3 regions of the Shewanella sp. SM68 genome follow, and region 1 is predicted to be linked to each of the others. Evidence: predicted binding sites of a transcription regulator. Region 1 holds the regulator's gene; each other region holds the start of a gene.

Region 1 (7,064 bases):
GTCCATGCTTGCTGTCGCTTTCGCGACTCGCTCAGGGCTCATGCTGCGGATCAGTGGGTCTTTGAGTTCTTCACTCAACTCATCGAGTATGTCGCCTATTTGTTCTTGATCGATGAGCTGCCACAGTACTTGTCTGGCACTTGGCGGTGATGATTCTAAGATCAGCGCGATATCTGAGGCGGCCATTTTTTGCAGCATATTACGCACGTGTACGAACATGCCGCTGCTAAGCGCTTGGTTTAACTGGTCAAGACTATGTCCGGTGTGATCGTTTTCTGCATTATCTACGGGCATTTGTCCTCCATTGTGCGGCAAATTGGTTTGAGATCTTAGTGTTGGGCTAGGATTTAGCGGTGACTAAGCGTCAGTCGATGACATAGATTAAGACGGCTAAGGTAAGGTTAAGGCCAGCGCCAGCGCAATGACCGCTAGTGTAATCGCCTGTGGCTTGTATCGTCGAGCGACAAATGTTTTGCCATGTGTGAATGGCAAGTTTTTTAAACTAGACATGAAGTGAAACTAACGATGAAGTGCTTAGTGTGAAGTGAAACTAACAGGCTTCGTCAAACTTAGCGTCGATTAAGGCACAAATGGCATCGAGAGCCGGCTCTGCATCTGGGCCTTCGGCGATAAGCTTAATGGTTTTACCCATGCCAGTTTCAAGCATCAGCAAGCCAAGCACACTGGCGGCCGATGCTTGTTTATCGCCTTGGATTAAGGTGATGGTCGCATCAAACTCGGAAGCCAGTACCACCAACTTAGTGGCGGCACGGGCATGTAAACCGAGCTTATTACAGATAGTTATCTGACGTTCAAGCTTTGGCATTGTTGAGCTCTCGATGACGGGCATACACTTTATGTTTACCGTTACTAAAGCGTTTTGCCAATTGCTCTGCGACGTAAACCGATCTGTGCTGTCCACCTGTGCAGCCAATGGCTACCGTTAAATAACTGCGATTGTTACGCTCGAGGTGTGGCAGCCAAGTCTCCAGTAAATTTTCGATTTGCCAGATGAACTTATTGACCAGTGGTTGGCGATTTAAGAACTCAGCTACGGGTTCATCTAAGCCAGTCAATGGCCGCAGCGCCAACTCCCAGTGGGGATTGGGCAGGAAGCGCACATCGAACATAAAGTCGGCTTCGGTGGGCATTCCGTGCTTAAAGCCAAAGGACTCGAAGTTGATCACGAGTTCTTTATCGACACTACCAAGGAGAATTTGTCTGACTTGGTCACTTAAATCATAGATATTCAAATTCGACGTATCTATGTAGTGATCGACCAGTTTTGACATAGGCTCGAGCAGTTTTCCCTCCAGCTTTATCGCTTCTTGCAAAGAGACTCGGCTCTTCGACAAAGGATGCAAACGGCGGGTTTCGCTGTAACGCTTAAGCAGAATTTTATCGCTGGAGTTAAGGAAGAAGCTCGTTAACTCAGTATCTGGAGGTAGGCTAGCGAGTTGTTTCACTAAGACCTTATCCTGCTCAGGCATGTTACGCACGTCGACACTGATGGCGACGAGATCGTTACTGCCTTTGAGTTGCTCAAGCAAACTGCCAATCAATGGCAAGGGAAGGTTATCGACACAATAATAGCCGAGATCTTCGAGTACCCTAAGGGCGACAGATTTGCCTGAGCCTGAGCGGCCCGACACTATGACCAGTTTCATCCAGTGATTACCTGATAGAGTTCCGTTTCATCATGCGTCTTGCGTAATTGCTTTAATATTTGCTTGTCGCTCAGCTTTTCGGCCATGCAAGACAAGGTACTTAAGTGCTGCTGACATTGGTCTGCAGGCACCAGTAGTGCAAATAAAATATCAACAGGTTGCTTATCGATAGCATCAAATGCTATCGGCTCTTCACACTTAATTAGTATGGCAATGGGCTGATCTATATCGGCTAGTCGACCATGTGGAATGGCGATGCCGTTACCTATACCTGTGCTCCCCATCTTTTCGCGCGCCACTAGGCTTTCGAATATCTCTTGAGATGAGAGGGTCGGGTACTGGGCAGCGACTAAGTCGCTGATGAGTTCCAGTACCTTTTTCTTGCTGCCCGGAGTGGCGCAGGTAGTGCACTCCGGCCGCAGTATGGTACAAAGTTCCATTATTAGTGTTTTGTTAACTTCTCTTTGTGTTTAATAACCTGACGGTCAAGCTTGTCAATCAGGGCGTCTATAGCGGCATACATGTCAGCATGCTCTGAAGTAGCAAAAACTTCACCACCTATGAGGTTTATTCTCGCTTCAGCAATCTGTTGCATTTTCTCAACATTGAGCACAACGTGCACATTATTGATCTGTTCGAAATGGCGTTCAAGTTTTGAAAACTTTTCTTCTACATATGCACGTAACGATTCGGTAATTTCGACATGGTGTCCACTTAGGTTTATTTGCATAGAAACGTCCTCCGATATCCACTGTAGGTTATAAACTTTTACGCTGATTAGAAGGTGGAATAAGCATAGCCTCTCGGTACTTCGCAATGGTTCTGCGGGCTACGTTGATCCCTTGTTCTGCCAGAAGTTGTGCCATCTTACTATCGCTTAATGGTTTTTTCTGGTTTTCCGCTGCAACCAGTTTCTTTATAAAGGCTCTGATTGCTGTGGATGAGCACTCACCACCATCGTCAGTACCGACGTGGCTAGAGAAGAAGTATTTTAGTTCAAAAAGTCCCTTAGGGGTATGCATGTATTTTTGAGTTGTGACCCGTGAGATGGTGGACTCATGCATTTCTACCGCTTCGGCAATATCGTTAAGCACCATAGGCTTCATGGCTTCTTCACCATACTCAAAGAAACCTTGCTGATATTGCACTATGCAATTAGCAACTTTAAGCAAAGTATCGTTACGGCTTTCTAAGCTCTTAATAAACCATTTAGCCTCTTGCAGATGGCCGCGAATAAATTGGCTATCGGCTTGGTTTTTGGTACTGCGTGCCATAGAAGCATAATGTTGATTTACATTGATTTTTGGCATGCAGTCAGGATTAAGCTCAACGACCCAGCGGCCATTTTTCTTCGACACAGACACATCTGGGATAACGTATTCGTCATTATTGGGCGTGATCAACAAACCTGGGCGAGGATTGAGGGTTTGGATAAGTGCTATACCATCCCTTAATTCATCTTCTTTTAATTTAGTCTTACGCATCAATAACCTAAAATCACGGGCGGCGATCAGATCTAAATGATCTTTGATCAGCATACGGGCGTTTTCTAGGTTGGGAGTATCAGCGGCGAAATGCGACAGTTGGATCAGCAGGCATTCACTTAAATCGCGGGCGGCAACGCCTATGGGATCAAAATGCTGAATACGCTTGAGTACGGCTTCGACTTCGTCAAGCTCAACTTCAGGATTGCCCATGGCTTCGAGAATTTCTTCAGTGCTTTGGGTGAGATAGCCCTGATCGTCGATGGCATCAATAATGGCGGTGGCAATGGCTAAATCGGTTTCAGAAAACGGCGTGAGGTTTTTTTGCCATTCTAAGTGTTCGTACAAACCTTCACTGGTCTCGCCTTGGAAGGGCATATCGTCTTCACGACTGCCGCCGGGGCCTGAGTTTGGGGAGGCGGTAAACACTTCATCCCATGTGGTGTCCATGGGGAGCTCATCGGGTATGGATTCTTTGGTTAGCGACTCTGCCGTGTCTATGGTGGAGCTGTCTTTTTCTGGTGGCAGAGTGCTAGATTCACTGAAATCCGTATCGGATAGCGTTTGGTTTACAGGGGTTTTAGTGGCGTCGAATTGATCCTCTTCCAGCTCGAGAAGGGGATTAGAATCTAATGCTTGCTGGATCTCTTGCTGCAGTTCTAATGACGACAGTTGCAACAGACGTATGGCCTGTTGTAATTGTGGCGTCATGGTTAACTGTTGACCCAGTTTGAGCTGGAGTGACGCTTTCATGTTACCGCTGATCCCTACGTTATTATTGTTGGATAAGGTCGCTTAATATTATCTTGAGTGAAGCCTAATGGCGGTATAAATTGTCTCCATAGGCTTCGCTCGATTAACTATAGCCTGAATTGTTCACCTAAGTACACAGCCCTAACTTGCTGATTGTCTAAGATCTCTGCTGGAGTTCCTTCGGCAATCAGGTTTCCGTGACTCACAATATAAGCATGTTCACATACATCTAATGTCTCGCGGACATTATGGTCTGTGATCAGTACGCCAAGGCCGCGACTTTTGAGTTGTTCGATAATCTTCTTGATGTCGATAACCGAAATAGGATCGACGCCGGCAAACGGTTCATCGAGCAAAATGAACTTAGGATTAGCGGCTAAAGCCCGCGCAATTTCGACGCGACGACGTTCGCCACCCGACAATGACATGCCTTGGCTGTCACGGATGTGGGTGATATGAAACTCTTCGAGCAGATGTTCTAGTTCTTCTTCTCGTTCTTCGTTTTTAAGTTCTTTACGAGTTTGCAGTACGGCCATGATGTTGTCATGAACAGTTAGCTTACGAAAGATACTGGCTTCCTGCGGTAAGTAACCTATGCCTTTGCGGGCACGCAGATGCATAGGATCTGCGGTTAAATCATCATCGTCGATAAAGATATGTCCCTTATCGCTCTTCACTAGCCCGACAACCATGTAAAAGGTCGTGGTTTTACCTGCACCGTTTGGACCGAGTAGGCCAACGACTTGACCGGTTTTTACCGTCAGACTGACGTCTTTAACCACTTGGCGACTCTTGTAACTTTTCGCCAGATTTTGTGCTCTTAAGGTGATTTGGGTCATTTAGAGTCCTGCTTTTTCACAGGTTTATCCGCTGGAGCATCTGATTTAGCATCATCTTGATAGTTTTCTGGCTGAATAATAGTGATCACGCGATCGTCACCACTGCCAGTACTCTCGGCCATCAATTTCTGTTGAATCATGTTATAGCGGATTAAATTGCCTGTAACTTGGCTACCCGCTTGATCTAATGACGCCATACCTTTCAGTGTTAAGGTGCGGCTTGCCATATCGTAACGAATTTCTTTCGCGCTTGCCGATGCTGGGCGGCCATCGTCTAATATTTGGCTATACGTAGCAGGGTTGCCTGTGGCGACCAAAGTTTTGCTATTTTCACCTTCAGCGGAAAATGCACGCAGTTCATTTGCTTGGATTTTTATTGAGCCTTGGGTAACTTCCACCGGACCAAAGAAGATGATCTGGTTGTTTTTGATATCCGCAGTTTGGCTCACAGCTTTAATTTTGACTTCTTGCTTTAAGTCGCCGACTTTCGCGAAAGCACTCATGCTCATAATTAGCATTAGGCTGGCAAGTAATACGTTATTTTGCTTCATATGTTCCTACTACCTGACTGGTCAATTGCACTTCTTGCGCGTTGAGGTCGGCATAAAGGCCTTGGCCTTGAATATTAAAATCTTTCCCTGTGACGTAAATGGTACGGTCAGAGGTCATTATCATAGTGTTGAGATCGAGTTCCAGATAACTGGTGGACAAGGTCTGAATCGGTTCTTCTGGGCTAATGGCATCGATAATAACATTATTTTCTAATACAACCTTGCCAGTTTCCTTGTTTAGCTTGCCCTGATCTGCCCTGAGTTGCCATTGTGCTTTACCTTGGTCTGGATAAACAAGATAAACAGGTTGAGTAAAGAAAGTTTGATTCGTTGAATCATAATGTTCCATGTGTTTCGCCGTCACACGGCTATTCACTAGTCCTTGCTCATTGAACTCAACACTGCGCAGATCTTCAACGATGAAATCTGGGGTATTTTGATCTTTTACTCTGTTATCGGAATCACCGCTGTGTTTGTTCTGGACCTGCCAGTAAAGCGCTAGTGCAGTTCCAAAAAAAGCGATAATCGCGAGTGTCACACGACTCATATACTCATTCCATGGGCCGAAGTGAATTTATTTTGACTTAGGAGTAACAGATCTGTGAGTTCACGCAGTGCACCGTGGCCACCATTGAGCGTAGTCACAAAATGGGCGTGTTGGCGTACATAGGGGTGGCCGTCAGCAACACTGACCGCTAAACCGACGACATTCATCACGGGGAGATCGACAATATCATCACCGATATAAGCCACTTCTTCTGGGGTGACACCATAAAGTGCGAGCAATGCTTCATAGGGCTCGAACTTATTGTCTACGCCTTGGTAAATATGGGTAACACCAAGGGCTGTCATACGGTTTTCAACGATTTTGGATTGACGTCCTGTGATCACGGCGAGGTTGAAACCGCTGGTGAGGAGTGAGCGCACGCCATAACCGTCACGGGTATGGAAGGCTTTGAGCTCTTCGCCGCTATTACTCAAGTAAATACGGCCGTCGGAAAACACCCCATCGACGTCACAGATTAACAGTTTAATCTTTTGCGCGCGTTGCCACACATCATCACTGATTGGGCCGTAAAATCCTTGCTGTGGCATTAAATGACTCCTGCTTTAACCATGTCTAGCATGTTAAGAGCGCCGATAGGATGGCGGTCTTTATCAATAACAATTAATCCGTTGATGTTTTTTGAGTCCATCACTTGCAGCGCTTGGGCGGCCAATACATTATCCGTGATCGTGACGCAGTTACGGGTCATCACATCGGCAATGGGCGTCGTGCGTAAATTCACTTCGGCATCGATAACGCGGCGTAAATCACCGTCGGTGAAGATACCAACCAGCTTGCGCTGATCATCGATAATCGCCGTCATGCCTAGGCCTTTCTTGGAGATTTCGTACAGGGCTTCTGTGATACAAATATCGTGGTTGACGAGCGGTAAGTCATCACCGCTGTGCATCACATCACAGACTTTTAACAGCAACTTACGTCCTAAAGCACCGCCGGGATGGGACATAGCAAAATCATCACGGGTAAAGCCTTTCGCTTGCAGCAGCGCAATGGCGATGGCATCGCCCATCACTAAGGTCGCTGTGGTACTTGAGGTTGGGGCAAGTCCAAGTGGGCAAGCCTCTTCTGGGACTTCAATACATAAATGCACTTTAGATAATCGCGCCATATTCGATTCGGGTTTACCCGTTACCGCAATAACAGGCACGCCCATACGTTGGATGACCGGCATTAAGGTGAGGATTTCACTCGACTCACCAGAA
Region 2 (7,064 bases), on a different contig from region 1:
CAAACGTCTAACAACATCATTAAGCTCATGGGCCTGCTGTCTAACAGGTCTAGGACGCCAATCCTGCCGCCTCAACTCGTCGAGTATAGCACCGCGAATCCGTTGCCCAGCGAAGGAAATAAATCCATTATCCAGCTCGCCAGGATACCGACGTGATGACTCAAGCAAGGCCATCATGCCAATTTGCTCCATATCCTCGAGTGATAACATCACGCCGCAGTGACTGCGCATCTGCGAGACTATACGTTTGATTAATGGCAAGTATTGTCGAATAATCTGTTGTTCAGATTGACGCTCTTCGACTGGATAATCACAGGTTTGTTGATATGCGAGTTGGCCCGCTGCTGTCATGATAAGGCCTCTTACTGGATCACCATGCGAGTAAAGAGTACTTCATCAATATCTGAAGGTAATTGGTTATCTGACAGCACTTTAACCATCAATATCAACGCCTCTGATTGTAAACTGTCAAGCTGATCTAAGTGGTTCAACTGCTCAAATGTTTTACGTGAGAACATCTTCATCATAGCGTTTCGTATAAGTGGATCTGACTCCAGCAACACCGTTTTCATATTGGGATTACGGCTTTTTAATGACATTTCAAGCAGCATGTAATGGGGATACTTATCCCCGGGAATCGATATCACAAACTTTTCTAACGGGTAAAACTTTGCAACTGGTACAGGTTCAACTTCAGGTTCCGATGCAAAAAGCTCTGCTAGCTTCCAATCTCCACTACTTGTCCCAATCCAAAATGCACCTGCGGTCGAACTAATGAGCACAAGTAACGCTAAAATGATCTTTACTAAACGAGATTTTAAAATTGCCATTAAACGACTCCGGCACTTAAGCCAATAAATCTAATTGGGATTTCTCTCTCGCCATCACATCGACTACATTATCCGTTGTAGTTTCAGCCGCTATCGACGAGGAGAATAATGCAGTTTCCTGTTGATGCTGTTGCGATTCTCCTTGGCCAATATCGACATCAATTTGACCGCCATGATCCATTGCTAAATCCACCCTCAAACGATCTAAACCATTGAGCAATGCATCTCGAATTGCCGGATTTACTGCATGCATTTGCACCTGTAAACGATCGCCCTCTAAACGAATATTGAGCTCAATCTTGCCGAGTTCTGGCGGATCTAACCTTAATTCGGCTTTCTTAATATGTTGATCGACTTGGAAACGAAGATGCTCTCTTAAGGGAGTAAGGATCTCCTGAGAGTGCTGCGCTAAAGAAGCCATGGGAGTGAGAGATACAGGGCCCCATTGAGTAGCACTTGCAGCCTGCGTACCCGCAACCTGCTGAGATCCTATCGCATTAATATCTTTAACTTCATGCCCCCTCAGTTCTGCCAACACACGCTGAAACACTGACGAGTCAGATTTCAAATGCTCAAAATCCCCAGAGAAAGTTGCCAGCGTTGAATCCTGCGTAAATACGCCGCTCATTTTCAAGGATTCGCCACTCATACCCGCAGGCTGAGTACGACTTCCTGCAAGAGCCATAGATGAGGTCATCCCTGAGCTAAATAGGATTCCTCTTTGATCTGTGACTGAGAGCCCAATTAAAGACGCAGGAGTTCGACCTATCGGATCCGCTTTAACAGTTTCCGCAGGAAAAATCACAGGAACAAACGGCGCGACAGCAGTCGGTGAAACGAGACTAGCCTGAGGCGTGGCGGCTAAGCCATCTTGAATAATAGGCGCTGAGTTGATCTCAGTATTTAACAGTGGCTGAGACAATACTGGTACAACAGGAACAAAAGATACTGAGTCAGATAAATTGCTATTAAAATATTGATTTGAAAGAGTATCAACATCTCTTTCTAAAGTATGTTCGGCATTCTGAGTCCACAGAGTTCCCTCTAACGGGAGAGGTGCTGCAGACAATCCGACTGGCAACCCCAACAAGGTAAATGACTCTGATTTATCTTGATCAACTGCACTTGCCACTTTAGTCGTCAAGCTGGTATTTGTGCCAACAGGACGAGTTGAAAGAAGATCAGAGATCATCCAAAGCTCCACTTACTTGTGTTAATTGATAGGCGGCTAAACCTGGTTGTTGCGCCTTAAAGCGGCCCATTTCAGCAGCTAATTCATCACGAGCCAAGATCAACTCTTGTAGCACTTGGGAATGAACCCGCTTTAATTCTGCACGTGCTAATTTCTGCTCAATATCATGAGCCTCACCAGCCTGTTGCAGTGCTTTGATCAAAGCGATGTTCACTTTTCGGACGCTTTCCCAATCCTGAGCATCTGCATATTGGCGTAAAGCATTCGCAAAACGCGCCCACTGCTTAATTGAGATTTGTCCATCCTTCTCTGACATTCGTAATCACCTGAGTCACTGGAACTAGCGCTTCAGCACTGTTTTCGACACTGGCGCTGACAAGCTGACGGCTACAAAAGTCATAGAGACGATGTAAGCTCACGGCAACCTCACCACCATTTTCAAGGTCAAGCATAGAGTCCAAGCCATGCACGATATTAAGGCACTTATGGATACTCATTCCTTTCGCCTCAAACCTTTGGTATTCCATATGGCCAGCGGTCCGCTCTAGTTCTTCCAATAAACCATCAAGTAACATACGCACCATGTCATGGGTTGTTGCTGCCGCTACTTGTGCATCTAAAGCGGTTTGCTTGTAGGCATTAAATGGATCGTACTCATTTAACATTTTTTACTGCTTCCTATGAAAACAACTGACTTGCGGAATTAAACTGATTAATGGTGGATTCCATTGCCGTAAACTGGGTTAAATAAATCTGATACTTTTGATTCATTTGATAATCATGGCGCGCCATACTGTCATTCACACTTTTAATCTGCTTATTTAGCGCTTCCTGCTTTTGATCGATATAGCCATTGAACTGTGTAAAAGGTTTTAGGGTCTTTTCTATGCTTTTGATATAACTGTCAGGACCAGTAAACATGGCTTGTACTTTTTCTGGATCACTTTTAAAGCTATCGGTCAGCTTAGCATCATCAATTTTTAGTTTTCCGTCTCGTCCAATCTCAATTCCGATATCAGACAAACGCATGCCATTAGCAGCCGTTGCAAATACAGAATCACGTAATTTAGACTGGAGAAGGCGAATAGAGGTATCCCCCTTCAACACACCAATTTGCGCTTCACTCACTGCAGTGCTTTTGTCTTCCTTATCTTTATCGGAAGAGCCAGAGTCAGAGGTTTTAACGCCCATAGAACGAGTTAATTGATTAATTTGCGTCATTAAAGAATTAAATGAATCGACAAAATCCTTAACCGCTTTCTTATTCGCTTCAAAATCGTCAGTGACTTTAATCATGCTGCTTTCACCAGCCGCATGCACCTTGACTAATTCGAGGCTGACACCATCAACAACATTTTCTAGATAGTTACTACTGCTGGTAATACTGATACCGTTTAATGTAAGTTCCGCATCTTGTGCTGCACGACGTTCTGTCATGCCCCAATCGGCACCGTTAAACTCAACCTTCACTTGATTCGCGACACCCGATTCCTTTGAAGACAGCATAAATTCGATTTGGTTACCTGTGCGCACTAATGACGCTTGTACACCAGGATTACCCACTTGTTTATTGATCACATCGCGTAACTGAGACACAGAAATAGCCGCACCGCCATTAACCGTTGCCAAATCAATTTCCATGCGCTTAGTCGGATCACTACCGACTTGAATACTGATAATGCCCGACGTTGGCAACAATTCACTTTCAGAGGAATAGGCTTTAGTCAGTTGATGCGCTTGCGCAAGTTTATGCACGCTCAAATCATAGTTGCCCTTTGGAGCATCAGATTTAACTGTCGCGGTCGCATTCTCGCCCGTAACCGTAGCAATTTTGCCTTTAGCTGCATCGCCACCCATTTCACTCAGCTTAGTGGCCATCTTCTTCATATTATTTTCGAGCAATGTATAGGCATCTAACTGTGTTTTGCTGGCAGTTAGCTTGCCTTTGTAAAGCGTATCTTTACCTGCGCGGTCTGCGCCAATCAGTTGCTGAGCAAATTGTGCTGCATTCATACCTGAAATCATGACTACCTCCACTCGTTCTAGAGCAAAACGCATGCCAAAAACAAGTTACTGTTTTTAAAGAAAATTAAATAATTAACTGGCCCAAACACAGCTAAATACTTCCGCATGAACACTTAAACAGGAAAACCATCTTCCACTTTGTGTTATCGAAAATTACCCACTAAAACATGAACCTTATAGGTTTCAATCTCGGGTTTAGCGACTACCGACCAATACATAAACCGTGGCTAAAATAAAAATGCCAGTCAGCGCAACTAACTGGCATTTTAGCCGTGACCAATGACATCACTTGCCCAATAGCATTAACGCAATAGACCCATGACTAAACCCGTGTTCTGGTTAGCTGAAGACAGTACCGTTGTACCCGCCTGAACTAATAATTGATTACGTGTCATATTGGCAGATTCAACCGCGAAATCGGCATCCATAATACGGCCGGCAGCGGCTTTAGTATTTTCAGTTACGCTGGCAAGGTTAGCCGCAGTATGGCCAAGACGGTTAATGTTGGCACCTAAGGTTGAACGTTCTGTCCCCACTTTAGCCAAGAAGGTATCAACAGCCCCGATAGCCGTATTGGCGGCTGCAGAAGTCAACAAATCACCAGTAACTGTCTTATCAATAGCACCTAAGGTAACTGACATTTGCTCTGCTCCATCCGAGCCAATCTGAAAGGTCACACCTTTGACGAGTACACCATCAGTAGCATCTTTAAATAAGTTATTACCCGCATAGGTTGTATTTTCTACAATCCGGGTAATTTCTGCATTTAATTGCTTAAATTCATCATCCAACGCTTTTAAATCTGCTGTAGAGTTAACGCCGTTTGATGCTTGAGTCGCCAATTCTTTCTGGCGGTTAGCAATAGTCGTTAATTCTTCTAACGCACCATCTGCGGTTTGCAGCATAGAGGTCGCATCAGAAATATTGCGTGAAGCCGTTTCCATGCCCTTTACGTTAGCGCTCATGCGGTTAGCAATTTGCAAACCCGCTGCATCATCAGATGCGCTATTGATACGTAAACCCGTCGACAGACGCTCCATAGCATTAGTTAATAGATTATTACTTTTATTAACAGCACCTTGTGCAACAATTGACGCGTAATTAGTGTGAACACCTAACATATCAGCTCTCCTAGAAAAAACAGTTATCTTGGCTATGCCTGAATCCCGGTATAGCTCCATAACTAAGTAAGGCGACAGCAACAGCGCAAAACTAAAACTTATTTAAAAATAGATGGGAGCACCTCTATAAAAACAGACTTAAATGGCATCCACAAAACGCCATAAAAAATGCCAGCAAGCTAAGCTTACTGGCACTTAAAACTAACTCAACTCGGCGTAATTAACGCAGTAGCCCCATCACTAAACCTGTATTTTGGTTAGCAGAAGACAGTACCGTTGTACCCGCTTGAACTAATAATTGATTGCGGGTCATATTGGCAGATTCAACCGCGAAATCGGCATCCATAATACGTCCAGCGGCAGCTTTGGTATTTTCAGTCACACTGGCAAGGTTAGCTGCAGTATGTCCAAGACGGTTAATGTTGGCGCCTAGTGTAGAACGTTCTGTACCGACTGCTGCGATAAAAGTATCAACAAGGGCAATTGCCGCATTCGCGCCAGTAGTTAAATCACCAGCAGCCAGCGCAGCATCATCTATGGCTGTTGTTGTAACAACCAATTTTTCACCCGTTCCGGCACCAATTTGGAAGGTAACACCAGCCTCCAACTTGGTGAATAAGTTATTACCGGCATAAGTTGTATTATCGAGAATACGGGTAATTTCGGTGTTTAATTGAGTAAACTCATCATTCAGAGCCGTTAAATCATCAGCAGAGTTCACACCGTTTGCCGCTTGAGTGGCGAGTTCTTTCTGGCGATTAGCAATGGTCGTTAATTCTTCTAACGCACCATCAGCGGTTTGTAGCATAGAGGTCGCATCAGAAATATTACGTGAAGCGGTTTCCATACCTTTAACGTTAGCGCTCATGCGGTTAGCAATTTGCAAACCAGCAGCATCATCAGATGCGCTATTGATACGTAAACCTGTCGATAAACGCTCCATTGCATTAGTCAATAGGTTATTGCTTTTGTTAACAGCACCTTGAGCAACAATTGAAGCGTAATTAGTGTGAACACCTAACATATGTAGTTCTCCATTAAATAACGAGCATTTGGGTTAGACCTGAGTTCAGGCATAACTAACTAAAGCGACTACACAAGCCCACAACTAAAATCGATATTTAAAAAATAGAGTGTATAGCACTGTAAAAACTAGACTGAAATGGCATGCACACCATAAAAAAATGCCAGCAAGCTAAGCTTACTGGCATTAAAACTAACACTGACTAATTGAATAACATTAGCGCAGTAACCCCATCACTAAACCCGTATTTTGGTTAGCTGAAGACAGTACCGTTGTACCTGCTTGAACTAATAATTGATTGCGGGTCATATTGGCAGATTCAACCGCAAAGTCGGCATCCATAATACGCCCTGCAGCGGCTTTAGTGTTTTCGGTAACGCTCGCTAAGTTAGCGGCAGTATGGCCAAGACGGTTAATGTTGGCACCTAAGGTAGAACGCTCAGTACCCACAGCGGCTAAGAAGGTATCCACAAGGGCAATCGCAGCATTGGCGGTACCACCTGTTAAAGTACCTGCGACAGTTTTAGGAATTGCGCCTAATTTAACATCCATTGTCTCCGTTGTTCCGGCGCCAATTTGAAATTTCACACCAGTACCTGAGGTCAATACACCAGTATCGAATAATTTATTACCAGCATAAGTGGTATTTTCTACAATACGCGTTATTTCGGCGTTCAATTGCGTGAACTCATCATTTAATGCCGTTAAATCAGCCGCAGAGTTAACGCCGTTAGAGGCTTGAGTAGCCAATTCTTTCTGGCGATTAGCAATGGTCGTTAATTCTTCTAACGCACCATCAGCGGTTTGTAGCATAGAGGTCGCATCAGAAATATTGCGTGAAGCCGTTTCCATACCTTTTACGTTAGCGCTCA
Region 3 (7,064 bases), on a different contig from region 1:
AAAAAATCTTGGGTAACATGTCAAAACGTGCCGCTGAATTATTGCGTGATGATCTTGAAGCCATGGGCCCAATTCGCATCAGTGAAGTGGAAGTCGCCCAAAAAGAAATCCTGTCTATTGCTCGTCGCTTAAGTGACAGCGGCGAAATCATGTTAGGCGGCGGTGGTGGCGATGAGTTCCTCTAATCCGAGCGACAATAAATTGTTGAATAAGGTCTTGAGCGAAGGAGATGTCGAATTTAGTCACTGGGCGCTGCCAGATGTGACTGAAGCCGATGATGACTCTATCTCAAATCTGTTCGGCCATTCAAATCATCAAGCCGCTAAGTCGACTACAGTGGAAAGTGTTTCTCCACCGACTATTGCTGAGATTGAAGACATTCGCGCCCAAGCCGAAGAAGAAGGCTTTAGCGAAGGTAAGCAGCAAGGGTATGAGCAAGGGCTAGAAAAAGGGCGTTTAGAAGGGTTAGAGCAGGGCCATACTGAAGGGTTCTCCCAAGGGCATGAGCAAGGATTAGAAACCGGTTTAGCCCAAGCAAAAATATTGCTCTCGCGTTTTGAAACCTTATTAGCCCAATTTGAAAAACCATTGCAATTGCTCGATGGCGATATTGAACTCTCGCTACTAAACCTGAGTATGACATTAGCGAAATCTGTCATTGGCCACGAATTAAAAACTCATCCAGAACAAGTGCTTTCGGCATTGCGCTTAGGTATAGAATCGCTGCCGATAAAAGAACAAACGGTCACAATCCGCTTGCATCCTGACGATGTTATTTTAGTCGAACAACTTTATTCCAGCGCTCAATTGACCCGCAGTAAGTGGGAACTTGAAGTTGACCCTTCCTTAAGTCCAGGTGACTGTATTCTCAGTAGTCATCGTTCTTTAGTGGATTTGACCCTCGCATCGCGTATCGATGCTGTATTTGAGTCCTTACGGAACCAACATGCTCACTTAAGTGACAAGCAGCGTCAACTGCAAGAGGCGATAGAGGTTGAAGATACCGCAAAACACATTGCTGCTTCTGAGGCTGTGGGATCAGAGCTTGATGATCAGGTTGTCGATACGGTTTCTCAACATGCTGAGGATATACAATTTGCCTCAAACACAGGTGAGCAATTAGAGGCAGAATCAGATGCAAAATCGCCAACATCAACTGCTGAATAGGCTTAATCATCATCAGGGTAAGGTGCCGCCATTTCGCGCTGTGGCCAGTGGTCAACTGGTGCGTGTTGTCGGCTTAACCTTAGAAGCAAGCGGTTGCCGTGCGCCTGTGGGCAGTTTATGTTCGATCGAAACCATGGCGGGCGAGTTAATAGCCGAGGTGGTCGGGTTTGATGGCGAACTATTATATTTAATGCCCATTGAAGAATTGCGTGGTGTATTGCCTGGTGCGCGGGTTGTGCCTTTGGGGGAACAAACTGGACTCAATGTTGGTTTATCCCTGCTAGGACGCGTACTCGATGGTAACGGCGTGCCTTTAGATGGTTTAGGCGCGTTGCAAACGGACCAACAAGCGCCAAGACATAGCGCTGCCATTAATCCTTTATCTCGCCGTGCTATTACTGAACCGCTGGACGTTGGCGTTCGCGCTATCAACGCTATGCTGACCGTGGGCAAAGGCCAACGTATGGGCTTGTTTGCGGGCTCAGGTGTCGGTAAGAGTGTACTCTTAGGTATGATGACTCGCGGTACTACCGCCGACATTATTGTGGTTGGGCTAGTGGGTGAGCGTGGCCGGGAAGTGAAAGAGTTTATTGAGGAAATTCTTGGTGAGAAAGGTCGAGCGCGTTCAGTCGTTGTTGCTGCGCCTGCGGATACATCGCCTCTGATGCGCCTTCGCGCCTGTGAAACCTCTACTCGTATTGCCGAATATTTCCGCGATTTAGGCTATAACGTTTTATTGCTTATGGACAGTTTAACGCGCTACGCCCAAGCGCAGCGGGAAATTGCTTTGGCTGTGGGTGAACCGCCTGCGACTAAAGGTTATCCGCCCTCTGTGTTTGCAAAATTGCCACGTTTAGTTGAGCGCGCCGGAAACGGTGGCCCTGGACAAGGTTCAATTACGGCATTTTATACTGTGTTGACGGAAGGAGACGATCAACAGGATCCCATTGCCGATGCTTCGCGGGCGATCCTCGATGGTCACATTGTCTTGTCACGTTCGCTTGCGGATTCGGGGCACTATCCTGCAATTGATATTGAAGCTTCTATTAGCCGAGTCGCGCCTATGGTGATTTCCAATGAACATTTGGAGGCTATGCGCCGCGTGAAACAAACCTATTCTTTGTATCAGCAAAATCGAGATTTGATTTCTATTGGGGCCTATGCCCAAGGAAGCGATCCTCGCATTGATAATGCGATACGACTGCAGCCAGCAATGAATGCTTTTTTGCGACAAACCATGCGTGATGCATTTAGCTTTGCCGATAGCCAAGTCATGCTTGGGCAACTTGCTGCACAGTGCAAATAATGGCGTCATCGAATTAATCGAGGTCTAGTATGGCTAACGCCGATCCCTTGTTGTTAGTGTTAAAGCTTGCCAATGATGCCGAAGAACAAGCGGCTTTATTGTTAAAATCTGCGCAGTTAGAGTGTCAAAAACGGTTGAATCAACTCAGTGCTCTAAATAACTATCGCTTAGAATACATGAAGCAAATGCAATCCCAGCAAGGTCAAGCCATTAGTGCTAGTCACTATCACCAGTTTCACCGTTTTATTCGTCAGATTGATGACGCTATTATCCAGCAAAATCGCGTCGTAGCCGACGGTGAAAAGCAAAAAGAATATCGACAACAACATTGGTTGGAAAAGCAAAAAAAACGTAAGGCAGTAGAATTACTCTTAGCCAGTAAAGAGAAGAAGCGTCAAGTGGTTGAACAAAAAAGGGAGCAAAAAATGACCGATGAATTTGCTTCCCAGCAATTTTATCGCCGTCATCAACGTTAGTGAAATGATAGGCATCTTTACTGCTCGCGAGCCGGATAGGCTCTTTAGTTTTTTGTATTGATGGCATAAGCATCAATTTGACACCTCCCAGAGTTAATTCTTTTCGATATGCTGTCGTAAAACCTGATGTTTTGGCATCTTATTTGCTTTGATTTAGTCCATGACCCTGCAACCGCAGTGTTTAATTGACGTTTCTACCTAGCCATTTTCTTTTTTTGCTGGGTGATGTTTGGGAGCACTTATGCAACAAATGACCAATATCCTGTTAAGTAAAACAGGCAACTCTGCGGCCAATTCCGCTAAGACATCTTCCCAAGAGTCTAATAATGAAGACTTTTCATCTACACTTGCGTCAGTCACCGCTAGCTCATTTTCTATTTCTGCGTCTAAAAAAACCATTGCTAACACTGATGATACTGTGCAGGTTACCTCTGCGGATAAAGTAAAAGATGACGATATATCAACTGATGACGCCGACGTAAATCTCATTTTTGCCCAAATTAGCATGGCAAATGATATGAAGAAAACGGCATCAGATGGAGATAGTTTGCCGCTAGCATTTTTAAATGCTGAAGAAGATATAACTGGTGAAGAAAATATTGATACTTCATCAGCGTTATTAATCGGCTCAGCATTGGCATCTACTGTTTCTGCTGAGATTGAACTGGCATCAGATATAGATGCCGATGACGCGGGTTTTTCTGCTGAATTACAAAAGTTAGTTTCTACTAGCCCAGATATGGCAGCAATTTCAATCGCAGATGACGTGAAACCATCTTCTTTGACTGATAAGTCACTCGTACAAATTCTCCCCATAGACCCAAATATACTTGAAGTGTCAGCGGATAGTGATGCTGTGATTGATCCAAATTTGACCGATGACGCTTCAGAATTACCTTTAGAAGACACTGAGCTTGTCTCTGCCACTGAAGTCGGGGTGAGTATAGATGAGTCTTTAGTTGAGAATGAGGTCACACTTAATGCTGTGATTAATCAAGCGGGCTTAGCGAACAGTGCAACGATAAAGTCGGCAACCAACACTGCGGCAAAAGCAACGACTAGTAGCTCGACAGTGAATAGTCCCAATACGGCTAATATCGCGACCTCGGGAAATACTTTCGACCTGAATACCTTAGGCTCTTCAACTTCATCTGAACCATTAGATACAACATCTGTAACAGAAAGTGATCTTGATGGGAGTCCCAATTCCGATTTGGCTGCTAACCTATTACTGAAAGATGCTAAATTAACGGTTGCGATGGATATTCCCAGAGACGAAAGTTTTATGGATGATAGTAATACTTTCTCAGAACTTAAGTCGACATCATCCATACAGACACTCTCGATGTCACAATTAAATCGCCAAGAAACCATGCAAGTTCAGCTGTCATTGCGTCAAGGAGTAGAACAGCAAAACCAAATGCAGGAGATGATCCAACGATTTTCACCTGTAATGAAGCAGCAATTGATTACTATGGTGAGTCAAGGCATCCAACATGCGGAAATCCGGCTCGATCCCCCTGAGCTTGGGCATATGTTGGTAAAGATCCAAGTGCATGGCGACCAAACCCAAGTACAGTTCCATGTTACTCAGCCGCAAACGCGTGATCTGGTTGAACAAGCTATGCCAAGATTACGTGAGTTATTGCAAGAGCAAGGGATGCAGTTGGCTGACAGCCATGTTTCTCAAGGCGATCAAGGTGAGCGTCGGGAAGGTAGTTTCGGTGATGGCGGCAGTTCAAATGCGGCTGATATGGATGAAATCTCGGCAGAAGAGTTACATTTAGGTTTAAATCAAGCGATTAGTGTAACTTCAGGTATAGATTATTACGCTTAAGCAGGTAACCTATAGCAATGACTGACATAATTACGTTTCAAATAAAACTGTAATGAGTTTCCGCCTAAATTAAAGAGAATAGTGATGGCTAAGGAAGAATCGTTAGAACTTGAAAGTACTGAAGAGCCTAAGAGTAAGAAGAAACTATTTATTTTTGCTGGTGTAGGCGTTTTAGTCGCGCTGTTAATCGGTGGCGGCGTCTGGTTCTTTATGGGAAGCAGTACCGAAGAGGTTCCCGCCGTAGCAGCAGATAGTGCTGTTCAGGCTGAAGTACCAGCATCAGGAGAAGTAGCTACCGCATCATACGTGCCTATGCCGCGTCCTTTCTTATTCAACTTACCTGGGCCTGATAGGGCTCGTTTAGTTGAGATTAAAGTGCAGCTGATGGTGCGTGGTACCGATGATGATGTGCTAACACAAAAACATATTCCGCTGATTGAAGATGCGCTTTTAACGACCTTTAGTGGTGCAGATGTGCAAAAGCTCAGCACGCAAGCGGGGAAAGATGAGTTACGGCAGTTAGCACTTTTGAGTGTGCAAAATACTCTACAGTCAGTAACTGGGCGTAAGGTTGTCGAGAAAGTACTATTTACCGGTTTTGTAATGCAATAACCCTTTAACTTCAGCACCAAAAGAGGCGAAGGCAATATAGTGAGTGATTTATTAAGCCAAGACGAAATTGATGCGCTATTGCACGGGGTTGATGACGTCGATGATGACGAAATTGACGCTGTTGGAGAAGATGCCCGTTCCTACGATTTCTCTTCCCAAGATCGAATAGTTCGTGGGCGTATGCCGACGCTGGAAATCGTGAATGAGCGTTTTGCGCGCCATTTGCGCATTAGTATGTTTAATATGATGCGCCGAGCGGCCGAAGTGTCGATCAACGGTGTACAGATGCTCAAGTTTGGTGAGTACGTACATACGCTTTTTGTTCCTACTAGCTTGAATATGGTGCGTTTTAGCCCGCTCAAAGGCACAGCATTGATCACCATGGAAGCGCGACTGGTGTTTATCCTAGTAGATAACTTCTTTGGGGGTGATGGGCGTTTCCATGCCAAGATTGAAGGGCGAGAATTTACGCCGACAGAAAGACGAATAGTACAGTTACTGCTTAAGATTATATTTGAAGATTATAAAGATGCTTGGGCGCCCGTAATGGATGTTGAGTTTGATTATTTGGACTCTGAAGTCAATCCCGCCATGGCGAACATTGTTAGTCCTACCGAAGTTGTGGTGATTAATTCATTCCATATTGAAGTCGATGGAGGTGGTGGTGATTTTCATATCACTATGCCTTACTCCATGATTGAACCTATCCGAGAGTTACTCGATGCGGGTGTGCAAAGTGACAAGCAAGATACTGATATGCGTTGGTCACAGGCATTGCACGATGAAATCATGGATGTGAAGGTCGGGTTCGATGCCAATATTGTTGAACATGAATTAACTCTCAAAGAGGTTATGAATTTTAAAGCGGGCGATATTATTCCTATTGAGTTACCCGAGTTTATCATGATGAAAATCGAGGATTTACCGACATATCGTTGTAAAATGGGCCGTTCTAGAGATAACCTAGCGCTTAAAATATGTGAGAAAATCCCTCGGCCAGAGACAGTTAAATCTGAGCTGCAATTGGTGACGCGTAAGGGTAAATCTCGTGATATATCAGAATTATAAGGTGAAGTAAGATGAGCACAGACGATACGGATGATTGGGCTGCAGCAATGGCAGAACAAGCGTTAGAAGAAGCCAACGCAATTGAACTCGATGAGCTGGTTGATGATTCAAGACCTATTTCTAAGGCTGAAGCGGCTAAGTTAGATACAATTTTAGATATTCCTGTCACCATTTCGATGGAAGTGGGCCGTAGCTATATTAGTATTCGAAACTTATTACAACTTAACCAAGGTTCTGTGGTTGAGTTAGATAGAGTTGCAGGTGAACCGTTAGATGTGATGGTCAATGGCACGCTTATCGCTCACGGTGAAGTGGTGGTGGTAAACGATAAATTCGGTATTCGCTTAACGGATGTGATCAGTCAAACTGAGCGAATTAAAAAGCTTAAATAATACGAGATGTAAAAGTCGTTGGAACTTTAAATGAGCACATCGGTAATACAGAGTTTAGTGGTAGCGGTTCAAGCGAGCGCCGATAGCCTCGGTGGGGAAGGCGCAGCGAATATTGCTTCAATAGCGCCTGCTGCAAACATGGCTGAACCTTCTCAAGTTGCGACCTTAGCAAGTATGTTAGGTGGCTTGATTCTGGTTTTATTATT

The links. The regulator sigma-54, encoded in region 1, starts transcription at its own class of promoters, with help from an activator protein. The targets are predictions, from matches to a motif close to GTTGGCACGNNNNTNGNNT.
Region 2: fliD (flagellar filament capping protein FliD) is a predicted target of sigma-54. The motif match lies at 4,068-4,086, and genes of this name have one in related genera.
Region 3: L5M40_RS14135 (flagellar hook-length control protein FliK) is a predicted target of sigma-54. The motif match lies at 3,080-3,098, and genes of this name have one in related genera.

The regions. Positions count from the first base shown of each region.
Region 1 covers NZ_JAKKRU010000005.1:254,989-262,052, forward strand. The annotation lists gene mgtE (magnesium transporter) at 1-294, opposite strand, end outside; gene L5M40_RS10870 (HPr family phosphocarrier protein) at 551-826, opposite strand; gene rapZ (RNase adapter RapZ) at 813-1,667, opposite strand; gene ptsN (PTS IIA-like nitrogen regulatory protein PtsN) at 1,664-2,107, opposite strand; gene hpf (ribosome hibernation promoting factor) at 2,110-2,397, opposite strand; gene L5M40_RS10890 (RNA polymerase factor sigma-54) at 2,426-3,904, opposite strand; gene lptB (LPS export ABC transporter ATP-binding protein) at 4,012-4,743, opposite strand; gene lptA (lipopolysaccharide transport periplasmic protein LptA) at 4,740-5,294, opposite strand; gene lptC (LPS export ABC transporter periplasmic protein LptC) at 5,281-5,841, opposite strand; gene kdsC (3-deoxy-manno-octulosonate-8-phosphatase KdsC) at 5,838-6,389, opposite strand; gene L5M40_RS10915 (KpsF/GutQ family sugar-phosphate isomerase) at 6,389-7,064, opposite strand, start outside.
Region 2 covers NZ_JAKKRU010000015.1:55,360-62,423, forward strand. The annotation lists gene L5M40_RS19825 (RNA polymerase sigma factor FliA) at 1-351, opposite strand, end outside; gene fliL (flagellar basal body-associated protein FliL) at 363-830, opposite strand; gene L5M40_RS19835 (flagellar hook-length control protein FliK) at 847-2,022, opposite strand; gene L5M40_RS19840 (hypothetical protein) at 2,012-2,338, opposite strand; gene fliS (flagellar export chaperone FliS) at 2,307-2,687, opposite strand; gene fliD (flagellar filament capping protein FliD) at 2,701-4,047, opposite strand; gene L5M40_RS19855 (flagellin) at 4,350-5,168, opposite strand; gene L5M40_RS19860 (flagellin) at 5,389-6,192, opposite strand; gene L5M40_RS19865 (flagellin) at 6,409-7,064, opposite strand, start outside.
Region 3 covers NZ_JAKKRU010000008.1:125,449-132,512, reverse strand. The annotation lists gene fliG (flagellar motor switch protein FliG) at 1-185, shown strand, start outside; gene fliH (flagellar assembly protein FliH) at 172-1,167, shown strand; gene fliI (flagellar protein export ATPase FliI) at 1,136-2,473, shown strand; gene fliJ (flagellar export protein FliJ) at 2,503-2,949, shown strand; gene L5M40_RS14135 (flagellar hook-length control protein FliK) at 3,191-4,786, shown strand; gene fliL (flagellar basal body-associated protein FliL) at 4,871-5,398, shown strand; gene fliM (flagellar motor switch protein FliM) at 5,438-6,466, shown strand; gene fliN (flagellar motor switch protein FliN) at 6,478-6,858, shown strand; gene fliO (flagellar biosynthetic protein FliO) at 6,889-7,064, shown strand, end outside.